DNA from 4 places in the Streptomyces sp. NPDC059003 genome. Region 3 is predicted to be linked to each of the others. Evidence: riboswitches for the same ligand, from Rfam matches in the RefSeq annotation. Region 3 holds a riboswitch; each other region holds the start of a gene.
What was found. Region 3 has a riboswitch for cyclic di-AMP ahead of ACFWZ5_RS29415 (transglycosylase family protein). Riboswitches for the same ligand answer to the same signal wherever they lie in the genome.
Positions count from the first base shown of each region.

Region 1 (3,574 bases), on a different contig from region 3:
AGATCTCTTCGAAGACACGGGACTGCGCGTTCGTCCGGTAGAAGATCGCCACGTCGCCGGCCTTGGCGTCGCCCGCGTCCGTGAGGCGGTCGATCTCGTCGGCGACGAACTGCGCCTCGTCGTGCTCGGTGTCCGCGACGTACCCGGTGATGCGGGCGCCCGCGCCCGCGTTCGTCCACAGGTTCTTCGGGCGGCGGCTCTCGTTGCGCTCGATGACCGCGTTGGCGGCGGTCAGGATCGTCTGGGTGGAGCGGTAGTTCTGCTCCAGGAGGATCGTGGTCGCGTCCGTGTAGTCCTCCTCGAACTGGAGGATGTTGCGGATGGTGGCGCCGCGGAAGGCGTAGATCGACTGGTCGGCGTCACCGACGACGCACAGCTCGGCCGGGTCGTCGCCCTCGCCTCCGGAGGGGCCGACCAGCTCGCGCACCAGGGCGTACTGGGCGTGGTTCGTGTCCTGGTACTCGTCGACCATCACGTGGCGGAAGCGGCGGCGGTAGTGCTCGGCGACGTCCGGGAAGGCGCGCAGGAGGTGGACCGTCGTCATGATCAGGTCGTCGAAGTCGAGGGCGTTGGCCTCGCGCAGGCGCGACTGGTACATCGCGTACGCCTGGGCGAGGGTCTTCTCGAAGCCGTCGGCGGCCTGGGCGGCGAAGTCCTCCTCGTCGATCAGCTCGTTCTTCAGGTTCGAGATCTTGGCGCTGAAGGACTTCGGCGGGAACTTCTTCGGGTCCAGGTCGAGGTCACGGCAGACCAGGGCCATCAGGCGCTTGGAGTCCGCGGCGTCGTAGATCGAGAACGAGGACGTGAAGCCCAGCTTCTTGTACTCGCGGCGCAGGATGCGCACGCACGCGCTGTGGAACGTCGACACCCACATCGCGCCCGCGCGCGGGCCGACGAGCTGCTCGACGCGCTCCTTCATCTCGCCCGCGGCCTTGTTCGTGAACGTGATCGCGAGGATCTGGCCGGGGTGCGCGCCGCGCTCGGCGAGGAGGTACGCGATGCGGTGGGTCAGGACGCGGGTCTTGCCGGATCCCGCGCCCGCGACGATGAGCAGCGGGGAGCCCGCGTGCACGACGGCCGCGCGCTGGTTCTCGTTCAGCCCGTCCAGGAGGGTCGCCGGGTCGATCGCGGGGCGGGGGGCGCCGTCCCGGTAGTACGCGTCCGCGGGCGGGGGCGCGTCGAACTTCCCGCCGAACAAGTCGTCCGGAATGGGCTCCGGAGCGCTGTCCTCGGGCGGCGGCGGGGGCTCCTCCTCATGTGCCTGCGAGGGCTTGAGGTCCGCCAGGAAGCTGTCGTCAAAGAGGCTGCTCATCGCCTCCCGAGTCTAGGCGGACCCACTGACAACCCGCCCCGGGTTCCGGCCATCCACGCTCCGCCCCGTCGCCGTCACGCAGCGCGACAGCACGTCAGGGCCGCGCCAAGGGCTTCGTAAAGTCACGAAAATGTATCGGGCATATCGAACATCAACCTTCCCCGGCACCACACGAGTTGGCTAGCGTGCTCCGCGGGCCGCACGTCCCCCACCGGCGATCCCCGCCGGTCACGCGTGGCCTCCGCCGAGTCCGACGCGTTGTCCGACCTCCACGTCGTCCGACGCTCCCGGAGCCGGGGACCCACCATGATCCTGGGGTGAATCGGTCCCGTACGCCGTACGGGACGGTAGGGCAGCCTTCCGAACCACCCGCCCGAACCCGACAGCTAACCCGGTAGGCGGTCCACGGAAGGAGTCGCCGACCTTGGCGTCGCACCGCAAACCGCGCAGTCGCTCAGCGCTCATACGCACGACCCCCGCCCTCGGCATCACGACGGCCGCCCTGACCTCGGTGGCCCTGCTCTCACAGAGCGCGAACGCCGCGCCGTCCGCCCCCTCCGAGCCCGGGAAGCCGACCCTCGAAGAGGTCCAGAAGAAGGTCGACGACCTCTACCACCAGGCGGGCGTGGCCACGCAGAAGTACAACTCGGCCAAGGAGCGCACCGACAAGCAGCGCAAGAAGGTCGACCGCCTCCTGGACGACGTGGCCGAGCGCACGGACAAGCTGAACGACGCCCGCCAGGAGCTCGGCTCCTTCGCGGCCGCGCAGTACCGCACCGGCGCCGTCTCCGAGACGGCCGCGATGATGCTCGCCGACGACCCGAAGGGGTTCTTCGACCAGAACCACCTCGCGGACCGGCTCACGAGCCGCCAGAAGAAGGCCGTCGACGACTACCAGACGCAGCAGGTCGCGGCGACCCAGCAGCGCGCGAAGGCCGCGAAGAGCCTGAAGACGCTCGGTGACTCGCGCGACGACCTGAAGGCGAGCAAGCAGACCGTCCAGACCAAGCTGAGCGAGGCCCGCGGCCTGCTGTCGAAGCTGACCGCCGAGGAGAAGGCGCGGCTCGCGGCGATCGAGAAGCGGAAGGAAGAGGCCGCCCGGCGCAAGGCCGCCGAGCTGGCGCGCAAGCAGGCGGAGGCGGAGCGCAAGCGGAAGGCCGAGGAGGCCGAGCAGCGCGAGCGGGAACGGGAGCGGGAACAGGGCCGGGATCAGGACCAGGACCAGGGCTCCGGTGGGGGTACGGGTACGGGGTCCGGCTCGGACAGCGGCTCCGGGTCCGGGTCGGGATCCGGCTCGGGCTCGGGCTCGGGCAGCACGGACGGCAGCTACGCCGCCAAGGCCGAGAAGGTGATCTCCTTCGCCGAGCGGCAGATCGGCAAGCCCTACGTGTGGGGCGCCACCGGGCCCGACTCCTACGACTGCTCCGGGCTCACGCAGGCCGCGTGGAAGACCGCCGGGATCTCGCTGCCGCGGACGACCTGGGACCAGGTGAAGACCGGCACGAAGGTGTCGACGTCGAACGCCAAGCGGGGCGACCTGGTCTTCTTCTACGACGACATCAGCCACGTCGGGATCTACATCGGCAACGGCAAGATGATCCACGCCCCGAAGCCGGGCGCGAACGTCCGCGTCGAGTCGATCTACTACATGCCGATCCACAGCGTGGTGCGGCCCGCATAACCACCCTCTACGTAGAGGGGGCCGTACACGCCCTCCCTCCACACGCCCCTCTACGTAGAGGGGCGATAGACGTGTGGGCCCGCACCCCGGTCCGGGTGCGGGCCCACGTACGTCAGGTGGCCGGGGCCTACGTCCACAGGACGGCGATGAAGATGTTCGCCGTCGTCAGCGCGCCGACCGCGCCGAACATCGCCTTGTCCACCTTCTCCTCGTCGCGCTTCACGTACACGAGCGCGAGGATCACGATCAGCAGGGCCAGCTTCACGCCGATCTTGACGTTGTTGACCGTGTTGTCGTCGGCCTGGTTGAGGCCCACCAGGGCCACGCCGGTGACCAGCATGGTCAGCGCGCCGTGCAGCATCGCGGGGCTGAAGCGGGCCGTGCCCTCACCCATCGCCTTCATCTGGGTGAGGAAGCCGCCCAGGAGCGAGGCGATGCCGATGATGTGCAGGCCGACGAAGAGATGGATGAGTACGTCCATGGGGCGGAGCCTAGCGGGGCCCCTATCACCTCCCTCCGGGCAGGGCTGCCGCCAACGCCACATCGGTCACAGGAGCGGGTGAAGCGGGCACCGGGTGGCC
Region 1 is NZ_JBHYJH010000075.1:25,145-28,718, reverse strand. It holds gene pcrA (DNA helicase PcrA) at 1-1,312, opposite strand, end outside; cyclic di-AMP (ydaO/yuaA leader) riboswitch at 1,582-1,729, shown strand; gene ACFWZ5_RS24765 (NlpC/P60 family protein) at 1,737-2,993, shown strand; gene ACFWZ5_RS24760 (hypothetical protein) at 3,121-3,474, opposite strand.
Region 1: it holds a riboswitch for cyclic di-AMP, as region 3 does, so the genes downstream of both, ACFWZ5_RS24765 (NlpC/P60 family protein) here and ACFWZ5_RS29415 (transglycosylase family protein) in region 3, are expected to answer to the same signal.

Region 2 (3,574 bases), on a different contig from region 3:
CTGCGCGCGCCCGCCTTCGCCGACAGCGAGATCGAGCGCCTCGTGGCCAACCGCCTGGACGAGATCCCGCACGAGACCGCCAACCCCGCCCGCCGTGCCGCCAAGGAGCTCGCCAAGCAGCTCTTCCCGGCGTCGGCCCGCATGTCGCGGCCCCGCCAGGGCACGGAGGAGACGGTCGCCGCCATCGACTCCGCGGCCGTACGCGCGTTCTACGAGAAGCACGTGCGCCCCGCCGCGGCCACCGCGGTCGTGGTCGGCGACCTCACCGGCACCGACCTGGACGCCGTCCTCGCCGACACCCTCGGCGCCTGGACGGGCGGCACTGCCGAGCCCCGCCCGGTGCCCCCGGTGACCGCCGACGACACGGGCCGCGTCGTCATCGTGGACCGCCCCGGCGCCGTCCAGACGCAGCTGCTCATCGGCCGCGTCGGCGCGGACCGGCACGCGCGCGTGTGGCCCGCCCAGGTTCTCGGCACGTACTGCCTGGGCGGCACCCTCACCTCGCGCCTGGACCGCGTCCTGCGCGAGGAGAAGGGGTACACGTACGGCGTCCGCGCGTTCAGCCAGGTGCTGCGCTCCGCCCCGGACGGCTCCGGGTCCGCGATGCTCGCCATCAGCGGCTCCGTGGACACGCCGAACACGGGCCCGGCGCTCGACGACCTGTGGAAGGTGCTCCGCACCCTCGCCGCGGAGGGCCTCACGGACCCCGAGCGCGACGTCGCCGTGCAGAACCTGGTGGGCGTCGCCCCGCTGAAGTACGAGACGGCCGCCGCGGTCGCCGCCACGCTCGCCGACCAGGTCGAGCAGCACCTGCCGGACGACTTCCAGGCGCACCTGTACCGGCAGTTGGCCGAGACCGGCACCGTAGAGGCCACCGCGGCCGTCGTCAGCGCCTTCCCGAGCGACCGCCTGGTGACGGTGCTCGTGGGGGACGCGGCGCAGATCGAGGAGCCCGTGAAGGCGCTCGGCATCGGCGAAGTGACGGTCGTCACCGGCTGATTGCGGCAGCCAGGCCAGCCCGGCCAGCCAGGGGCGGCCCGGCCCGGCCCAGCCAGGGTCGGCGGCCGCGCGGACAAACCGGTAGCAACGCCACGTAACACAAGGGACCCCGGAGGCTCAGGAAGCCCCCGGGGTCCCTGCATGCTGCCATATGTCCGAATTGGCAGGGAGGTTGGGTGTCTGCCCTGTGGCGTGCGCTACAAAAGGCGTGATCCGTTTGTCGATTGAAAGATGAGCCGTTTAGCGTCGACCAGGCTGTCCGTCAGGCAGTACGCCGCGTCCGCGGCACCGGACAGTCATCGCCGAGTCCCCGTACGGCGCGAGCCAGGGGAGCCGGGGACCCACATCCGTCCCCTGGGGTGAATCGGACCCCTTGCCGCAAGGTGAGGAGCCCGTAGGAGACCTTCCTGCTCCGAACCCGTCAGCTAACCCGGTAGGCGAGAAGGAAGGAAAGGACCAGCCGCTTCATGGCGCTCATCCGCCCGACCGGCAAGCACCGCCGCCCGAGCCGCATCTCGCGCACCACTGCCAACGCCGCCGGCGTCGCCGCGCTCACCACCACCGGCGTCATCTCGGGCCTGGCCGCTCCGGCGCTCGCCGCCGACACCTCCGCCGAGCACACGAACACCGGCCTCACCCAGGCCATCTCCGTCGGCGACTCCCTCGCCAGCGAGGTCGACGCGCAGGCCGCCGCGCAGAAGCAGGCCGCCGCCGAGGCCGCCGCGCAGCAGAAGGCCGAGGACGCGGCCCGCCAGAAGGCCGCCGAGCAGAAGCGCAAGGCGGAGGCCGCCGCGAAGGAGAAGGCCAAGAAGGAGCGCGAGGCCAAGGCGGCGAAGGAGGCCAAGGAGCGGGCCCGTGAGCGCGCCGCCCGCGACGCCGAGCGCAAGCGCCTGAACGCCTACGTGGCGCCGGTCGACGGCTCGTACGTCTCCACCTCCTACAAGGCGGGCGGCGGCATGTGGTCCTCCGGCAGCCACACCGGCATCGACTTCCACGCCGCGTCCGGCACCTCGGTCCACGCCGTCGGTGCGGGCACCGTCGTCGAGGCGGGCTGGGGCGGCGCCTACGGCAACAACGTCGTGATCAAGATGAACGACGGCACGTACACGCAGTACGGCCACATGTCGTCCCTCAGTGTCACCGTCGGCCAGACCGTGACCCCGGGCCAGCAGATCGGCCTCTCCGGCTCCACCGGCAACTCCTCCGGACCGCACCTCCACTTCGAGGCCCGCACCGGCGCCGACTACGGCTCGGACATCGACCCCGTCGCGTACCTGCGCGCCCACGGCGTCAGCGTCTGACCCACGGCGTCAGCGCCTGACCCGCGGCACTCCGCGTCCGACCCGCAGCACTCCGCGAAGGCCCCGGCTCACCCGAGCCGGGGCTTTCGGCGTACGCAGACCCTTGGCCAAAAGATATCCATGGATTCCGACGCACCGTCGGAAAATCCGGCCGCCTGCAATAGAGTTCAGGGAGCCATCGTCCATGGAGTTGTCGCACGTACGTCATTAGGCGCGTCGCACGACGCGTTTCGCGGGCATTGAGGGAATTAACGCGGAGGTCCGTCATGCGCATTCCCGCGCACTCGGTATGCACAGCCATCCGGGACGACATCGTCTCCGGTGTCTACGAACGCGGCACGCGCCTCACCGAAGAACTGCTCGCCCGCCGCTACGGCGTCTCCCGCGTCCCCGTGCGCGAGGCCCTGCGCACCCTGGAGGCGGAGGGCTTCGTGGTCACGCGCAGGCACGCGGGCGCGTGCGTCGCCGAGCCCACCGAGCAGGAGGCCGCCGACCTCCTGGAGGTCCGGGCGCTCCTGGAGCCGCTGGCCGCCGCACGCGCCGCGCAGCGCCGCACGGAGGCCCATCTGAAGGTCCTGCGCGGCCTCGTACGGCTCGGCCAGGAGCGCGCGAGGCGCGGCGGCACCGAGGACCTGCGCTCGCTCGACGGCTGGTTCCACGAGACGCTCGCGCAGGCGTCCACCAGCCCCGGCCTCATCGCCCTGCTCACCCAGCTGCGCCACAAGATCGCGTGGATGTACGTCACGGACGTCCCGGCCGCGCCCATGGAGACCTGGAACGGCCACGCCGCGGTCGTCGACGCCGTCGCCCGCGGTGACGCGGACCGCGCGCGGGCGCTCACGGTCCTGCACGCCGAGCGCGCGGCGGCCGCGCAGCGGCTGCGCACCGGGCGTGTGAGGGGTTCGCAACGTGCCGTAAACAAAGTGCGCGTACGGAATTAACGCAGGCGCCGTATACAAAGAGCGGGGAATTTCGGACCGGCGACTTGCGGCTCGCGCGCAAACTCCCTTTTTGTGGGTGTCCCGCCGCCTCGCCGGTAATTGGGCCTGCTTTCCTGTGCCGGGGTCGGGGCTCGTCAAACACGTCCATCCCGCAAACGCGTACACCCCGCAAACACGTACACCCGAAAACGCAACGGAGCCGCGTGGGCCGCCCGGAAGGGGCCCACGCGGCTCCGCCGCACGGTGTCCGACAGCGTCAGACGGTCTCCGGAAGCTCCTCGAGCCCCTCCGCGACCAGCTTCGCCAGGCGGTCGAGGGCGGCGTCCGCACCCT
Region 2 is NZ_JBHYJH010000049.1:27,528-31,101, reverse strand. It holds gene ACFWZ5_RS19095 (M16 family metallopeptidase) at 1-999, shown strand, start outside; cyclic di-AMP (ydaO/yuaA leader) riboswitch at 1,290-1,454, shown strand; gene ACFWZ5_RS19090 (M23 family metallopeptidase) at 1,467-2,300, shown strand; gene ACFWZ5_RS19085 (GntR family transcriptional regulator) at 2,567-3,241, shown strand; gene ACFWZ5_RS19080 (HPr family phosphocarrier protein) at 3,498-3,574, opposite strand, start outside.
Region 2: it holds a riboswitch for cyclic di-AMP, as region 3 does, so the genes downstream of both, ACFWZ5_RS19090 (M23 family metallopeptidase) here and ACFWZ5_RS29415 (transglycosylase family protein) in region 3, are expected to answer to the same signal.

Region 3 (3,574 bases):
TGGACAGGCCCTTGGCCTTCAGGACCTTCTTGAGGGTGTGGTAGACCTCGGCGCCCCAGCGCAGGGCCTCGGAGAAGGACTCCGCGCCGATCGGGGCGATCATGAACTCCTGGATGTCGACGTTGGAGTCCGCGTGGGACCCGCCGTTCAGGATGTTCATCATCGGCACCGGGAGCAGGTGCGCGTTCGGGCCGCCCAGGTAGCGGAACAGCGGCAGGTCGCTGGCCTCGGAGGCGGCGTGGGCCACGGCGAGGGAGACGCCGAGGATGGCGTTGGCGCCGAGGGAGCCCTTGTTGTCGGTGGCGTCCAGGTCGAACATGGCCTGGTCGATGAGGCGCTGCTCGGTGGCGTCGTAGCCGACGAGCTCCGGGCCGATCTGCTCGATCACGGCGAGGACGGCCTTCTCGACGCCCTTGCCGCCGTAGCGGTTGGCGTCTCCGTCACGCAGTTCGATGGCCTCGAAGGCGCCGGTGGAGGCGCCGGACGGGACGGCGGCACGGCCGGTGGACCCGTCGTCGAGGCCGACCTCGACCTCGACCGTGGGATTGCCTCGGGAGTCCAGGATTTCCCGGGCTACGACGACGTCGATGGACGGCACGAGCATCTCCTTCTGGGATGTGACGCGGGGTACGCGGTGGTACTGGGGGCCGCGCTGGCCCCTGCGACACGAGCCTAACCGGCTCCGGGACATCGGCCAGCCGACCGCCCAGCCCCTGGACGGGGCCAGGGGTATCAGTCTGCCTGAAAAGTTTTATTGCGGAACAAAATGCTGCGCAACCAAAAGATACCGCCCCGGTGCGGCGGGGGGTGCGCGCACCGGGGCGGTGGGGCCCGTGGGGACGGGGCGGGTGGGTCAGTCTCAGCTGAGGTGCAGCTGCTGGCCCGGGTAGATGAAGTCGGCGTCGGTGACGATGTCGTCGTTCAGCTGGTACAGCTTCTGCCAGCCGCCCTTGACGTCGTGCTCCTCGGCGATCTTGGAGAGGGTGTCGCCGGACTCGACCTTGTACTCGCCGTCGCCCTTCTTCACGACCTTGCCGGTCGGGGTCTGGACGGTCTTCTTGGTCTCGGTCTGCGGCGCGGCCTGCTGCGGGCGCGGCTGCGGCTTGGCCTGCTGCTGCGGCTGCGTCTGCTGCTGGCTCTGCTGCTGCGGCTGGGCCTGCTGCTGCGGGCGCTGCTGGTGCTGCTGCTGGTTCTGCTGCGGCTGCTGGGTGCTGCCGCCACCGCCGTACGGGGTGCTGGACAGGCCCACGCCACAGCTCGGCCAGGCGCCCTTGCCCTGGCCCGCGAGGACCTTCTGGCCGATGGCGATCTGCTGCGCCTTGGAGGCCTTGTCGGCCGTCGGCGCGTACTGCGTGCCGCCGTACGCGGCCCAGGTGGAGGCGGAGAACTGCAGGCCGCCGTAGTAGCCGTTGCCGGTGTTGATGGACCAGTTGCCGCCGGACTCGCACTGGGCGACGCGGTCCCACTCGGAGGCGGTGGCGGCGTTGGCGGTGCCGGCGGCCATCAGCGGCGCGGCCACGGCGGCGCCGGTGACACCGACGACGGTGGCGGCACGGGTGGCCTTGTCGAGCTTGGTCGGACGGCGGTGCTTGCCCTTGCCGGAACGCAGCATGGAGTGATCCCCTCACCGACGCCTGCGAGGTGAGCTGTCGGGTTCGGGCGGGTGAGTGCCCGGCCGCGCGTCCTAGCGCGCGGCTTCACCCCAAGCCATCTCCGTACGTCGCGCGGGCCGCGTCTCGCACGGCCGCCCAACGTCCGGGCCCGGCACTTACCTTGGGTCCCCCGCTCCTGCCTTCGGCGCTCGAAGCGACGACTGTTCCCGTCCGGCCGTTGGCAGGATTCGGCGTACCGACCGGCGGGGCCCGCTGTGGCGAGCGGTCATGACCGTAGACAGGCAATCGCCGGAATTTCAAAGACGATCAGGGCTTCTGAGACCCATCTCTCACTTGCCTCTCACCGTCTTTAAACCGGACATTCACGGCGAACTCGTCCGCCAACTGTCGGCTCGGCGGGCCTACTTCCCGGCCTTCTCCGCCTTCTCCGCGGCCGCCTTCTCGCTCAGCGCGAGCCGCTGACCGGGGAGGATGAGGTCCGGGTCGGAGCCCACGGTCTTCTTGTTGCCGGCGTAGAGGGAGGACCAGCCGCCGTCAAGGTCGTGGTGGTCGGCGATGGTTGAGAGGTTGTCGCCGGAGCGGACCGTGTACGTGCCGTCGGCGCCCCTCGCGTCACCCGCGTCACGGGACTCCCCGCGCGAGGCGTGCCGGCCGCCGCCCGCGCCCTCGCCGGGCTCCCCGGGGGCCGACTCGTCGGCGCCGGGGCCGCGGTGGCGGCCGGAGGCGCCGTCGGCGGGCCCGGAGCCGTCCGAGGGCTCCGTGGAGCCTTCGGGGGCCGAGGGGTCGGCGGGGTCGGACGGGTCACCGGGGTCCGACTGCTCCGAGGAGTCGCTCTCCCCGGCCGGGTCGCCCTTGCCGCCCTTCTCGCCCTTGCCGCCCTTGTCGGCCTCGTCGCCGTCCGCGGGCTTGCGGTGCTTGCCGGTGCCCTTGCCGTCGCGGTCGTCGGCGCCGGCATCTCCCTTATCGGCACCGGTGTCCTCGGTGCCCTCGGTGTCCGAGTCGTGATTCTTGTCTCGCGCGTCGGCGGAACCGTCGGCGTCCTCGGCGTCGCCCTTGTCCTTGCCCTTGGCGTCGCCCTTGCCCTTGGAGGCGTCCTTGCCGTCCTTACTGTCCTTGCCGTCGTCCGACGGGTCGGCGGGCTTGGTGGGCGCGGCCGGGAGGCCCGGGTCGACGTCGGCCTTCTCGCCGCCCTTGGCGAGGCCCGCGGTGGGGGCGCAGTTCGGCCAGGCGTCGGGGCCCCGGTCGGCGAGGACCTTCTCGCCGATCGCGATCTGCTGGGAGCGGCTCGCCTGGTCCGCGCTCGGCGCGTAGGCGAGGCCGCCGTAGCTCTCCCAGGTGTCCTGCGACAACTGCAGGCCGCCGTAGTACCCGTTGCCCTCGTTCGAGCTCCAGGCGCCGCCGCTCTCGCAGTCCGCGACCCGGTCCCACGTCTGGGCGTCCGCGGCGTGCGCGCCGGTCGCGCCGAGCAGCGGGAGGGCGAGCGCCGAGCCGGTGACGCCCGCCGCGACGACGATCGCCGGGGCCTGGCGGGGACGGCGGTGACGGCCTTGGCCGGAGAGCATGCAGGTGCCTTTCGAGCGACGACAGGACAGCTGCGGCACGTGGTGCCATAAAGGTGCCGAGCCGTCGTGAACGTAGCCGCAGTCGAACGTCAGTCACAAGTCGATGCAGCACAGATCACGTAAAAGTCACAGCTGTGACGACACGTCAGCCGGGCCCCCGGCGCGGGCCCTTCACCCACCGGACTCCACGTCAGCGGCGTACCGGCGTGAACTCCACCGGCAGCGTACGCAGGCCGCGCATGATGAGCCCGCCGCGCCACCTCAACTCGGCCGGATCCACCGCGAGTTGCAGATCGGGCAGGCGGCGCAGCAGGGTCGCGAGCGCGGCCTGGCCCTCCAGGCGGGCCAGCGGCGCGCCCAGGCAGTAGTGGATGCCGTGGCCGTAGCCGAGGTGCTGGT
Region 3 is NZ_JBHYJH010000101.1:1,166-4,739, reverse strand. It holds gene eno (phosphopyruvate hydratase) at 1-604, opposite strand, end outside; gene ACFWZ5_RS29415 (transglycosylase family protein) at 860-1,612, opposite strand; cyclic di-AMP (ydaO/yuaA leader) riboswitch at 1,617-1,810, opposite strand; gene ACFWZ5_RS29410 (transglycosylase family protein) at 2,015-3,175, opposite strand; gene ACFWZ5_RS29405 (cytochrome P450) at 3,366-3,574, opposite strand, start outside.

Region 4 (3,574 bases), on a different contig from region 3:
GTGGGGTGGGTGGATCTGATCTCCCACCCGCCCGCCCGTTTCCAGCTCCACGCGGGGTGAGCGCCCCCCGTGGGGGGTGCTCGCCGTCGGCGACCGCGCGTGTGGGGGTGCGCCCGGGGCGGCGCGCCCTGGGCGGGTGGGCGGGCAGAAGCCGCCGCGGCAGCGGCGGTACGTGCGGTCGGCCGGAGGCCCGCCGTGGGTGCTGAGCGGCGTGTGCTGCCGGGGGAGCGGGCGTTGGTCAGGGCCTTGCCGCCGGTGCTCCTGGTCGTCGGTGTTCTCTTCGACGTCCTGACTCCGCCCGAGTTCACGGCGGCGCCGCTGTTCGCCGCGGCGCCGCTGATCACCGCGCCGTTCTTCTCGCTGCGCACCACCGTCCTGGCCGCCGCGGTGTCCTGCGCCGCCGTGCTCGCCCTGCGCGTCAAGAGCCACACCAACGGCGACGTGGAAGTGATCACCGAGCTCCTGACCATGCTGACCGTCGGCGCGCTCGCCGTCGTCATCAACCGCGTCGTACGCCAGGGCGACGCCCGCCTCGCCTCCGCCCGCTCCATCGCCGAGGCCGCCCAGCGCGCCGTGCTGCCGCAGCCCGAGGCCCGGATCGGCGGCCTGGACGTCGCCGCCCGCTACGAGGCCGCGCAGGCCGACGCGTTCATCGGGGGCGATCTGTACGCGGTGCAGGACACCCCGCACGGCGTCCGCGTCATCGTCGGCGACGTACGCGGCAAGGGCATGGGTGCCGTGGCCGCCGTCGCCGTCGTCATCGGTGCCTTCCGGGAGGCGGCCGAGCAGGAGGCCACCCTGGAGGCGGTCGCGCAGCGCCTGGAGCGGGCGCTCGCGCGGGAGGGCACCCGGCGCGACGGGCTCGACGCGTTCGAGGGGTTCACCACCGCCGTGCTCGCGGAGATCCCGCGCGGCGACGGCGTCGTACGCATCGTCAACCGCGGCCATCCGGCGCCGCTGGTGCTGCGCGACGACGGGCGGATGTGCGTCGTCGCGCCGGCCGAGCCCGCGCTGCCGCTCGGCATGGGCGAGCTCGGCACCTGGCCCGACCGCGCCGACGAGACGGCCTTCCCGCCGGGCTCCACGCTGCTGCTCTACACCGACGGGCTCTCCGAGGCCCGGGACGCGCACGGTGTCTTCTACGATCCGGTCGCCCGGCTCGGCGGGCGGGTCTTCGCGGGTCCGGACGCGCCCGACGCGCTGCTCTCGACGCTCGTGGCGGAGGTCGTCGAGCACACCGGCGGCGGCGCGTCGGACGACATGGCGCTCCTCGCGGTGACCCGCCCCGTCACGGCCAGTGACTGAGCGGCGCCCCTGTGCAGAGGGGCTGACGGGTCGTCAGGCAAAGAGGAAGATCCATTCCGGCGCGCAGCGTCACGGCGACGGCTCAACTCGCCCCGATCCAGGCGCTGATGTCCCGTTGTGTTCGATGCGTAAGCGTTAACGATCAACCGGAACAGCTTGGAATACGACCCTGCTGTCTATTAACGTTCGATAACGCAGCGCGGTCGTCCCAGCCGTCACGAGAGATGGCTCCGTGCGCACACGCCTAATCCCGCAAGGGAGCCGGGGAACCACCAACTTGGGGTGAATCGGACGCCTTTCGCGTACGTGATCCGCGTACGCACGAAGCGTTCGTAGGAGACCTTCCTGCTCCGAACCCGTCAGCTAACCCGGTAGGCGAGAAGGAAGGAAAGGAGTGCGCCCCAGTGGCGTCCAACCGGCCTGCTCCAGAAGCGCCGCACGTGCCGCACGACGACCCGGCCACCGCCGAGTTCCCCGAGTTCTCCGAGTTCTCCTCGTACTCCGGGCACTCCCCGTACTCCGGCTTCGCCGAGACCGCCCCCCAGGAGCAGCCCTGGGAGGAGTGGAACCCCACCGCCGAGTCCGTCCGGCCCGTGCGCGGCAAGCACCGCATCCACAAGAAGGGCGGCGGCGGGCTCGCGCGCAGCTCCACCGTCCTCGGCGTCGGCGTGATCGCCGCCGTCGGCGCGGGCGGCATGGCCACCGCGCAGGGCGGCAAGCCGCCGGTCTCCATATCCATGCCGGACATGTCGTCCGTCACGGACTCGCTGCCCGAGGCCAAGTCCCTGCCCGGCGTGGGCTCCCTGATGTCCGACGGCGACGCGTCGTCGGAGCCCGACACCGCCGCGTCCGCCGCGCCCCTGAGCTCCGCGGGCGTCACCGGCGCCGACGCGCGGCAGGGCACCACCGACGCCGGAGAGGCACTGCGCGCCCGCATCCTCCAGCAGGCCGAGAACCAGCGGCACCAGGCCGACGACACCCAGCGTCAGCAGGCCCAGGACGCCGCCGTGCGGAAGGCCGCCGAGCAGGCCAGGGCCCAGCAGGGCCAGGCGGAGGCCAAGGCCAAGGCGAAGGCCGCGGAGGAGAAGCGCAAGAAGGAGGAGGCGGCCCGCAAGAAGCGCGAGGCCGAGCGCCTCGCCAAGCTCGCCAAGAGCTTCACGCTGCCGACGTCGTCGTACACCCTCACCTCGCACTTCGGCGACTCCGGCTCCATGTGGTCCTCCGGGCACCACACCGGCCTGGACTTCGCCGCCCCCACGGGCACGCTGCTCAAGGCCGTCCACACCGGCACCATCAAGGAAGCGGGCCTGGCGGGCGCGTACGGCTACCGCACCGTCCTGGAGCTGGAGGACGGCACCCAGATCTGGTACTGCCACCAGTCCTCGATGAGCGTCAGCGTGGGCCAGAAGGTCAGCACGGGCGACATCATCGGCCGCGTAGGCGCCACCGGCAACGTCACCGGCGCGCACCTCCACATGGAGGTCCACACCGGCGGCGGCGCCACGATCGACCCGCTGGCGTGGCTGCGGAGCAAGGGCCTGACCCCGTAACTCGCCCGCTTTCCCGGCCGGTTCACCCGGCCCTCCCGGATTCCGGCGGCCCTGGCGACGACCCCCCGACGTCAGGGCCGCCGGTCCTGTCCCGCGTGTCCCGGCCATGTCCTGCCTGTTCCGGCCATGAACGGAATTCCCGTGTCCGCAAAGGCGTTGGGTCCCGTATGACCACTCTGCGCCCCCTGGGCTCGTCCGACCTCGAAGTCTTCCCTCTCGCCCTTGGCGGCAACGTCTTCGGCTGGACCGCCGACCAGACGGAGTCCTTCGCCGTCCTCGACGCGTACGCGGCCGCCGGCGGCAACTTCATAGACACCGCCGACGCCTACTCGTTCTGGGTGCCCGGCAACAAGGGCGGTGAGTCCGAGGAGATCCTCGGGCGGTGGATGGCCGAGCGCGGCAACCGCTCTGACGTCGTCGTCGCCACGAAGGTCGGCGCCCACCCCGACTACAAGGGCCTGTCGGCCGGCACCATCAAGGCCGGCGCGGAGGAGTCCCTGCGCCGCCTCGGCACGGACTACATCGACCTGTACTACACGCACTACGACGACCCGACCGTGTCCGTCGAGGAGATCCTCACCGCCCTCGACGAGTTGGTGCGCTCGGGCAAGGTGCGCGCGATCGCCGCCTCGAACATCACCGCCGAGCGCCTCCAGGAGTGCCTGGACTTCTCCGACCGCGAGGGCCTCGTGCGGTACGTGGCGCTGCAGCCGCACTAC
Region 4 is NZ_JBHYJH010000100.1:28,328-31,901, forward strand. It holds gene ACFWZ5_RS29380 (PP2C family protein-serine/threonine phosphatase) at 196-1,305, shown strand; cyclic di-AMP (ydaO/yuaA leader) riboswitch at 1,537-1,698, shown strand; gene ACFWZ5_RS29385 (M23 family metallopeptidase) at 1,710-2,855, shown strand; gene ACFWZ5_RS29390 (aldo/keto reductase) at 3,023-3,574, shown strand, end outside.
Region 4: it holds a riboswitch for cyclic di-AMP, as region 3 does, so the genes downstream of both, ACFWZ5_RS29385 (M23 family metallopeptidase) here and ACFWZ5_RS29415 (transglycosylase family protein) in region 3, are expected to answer to the same signal.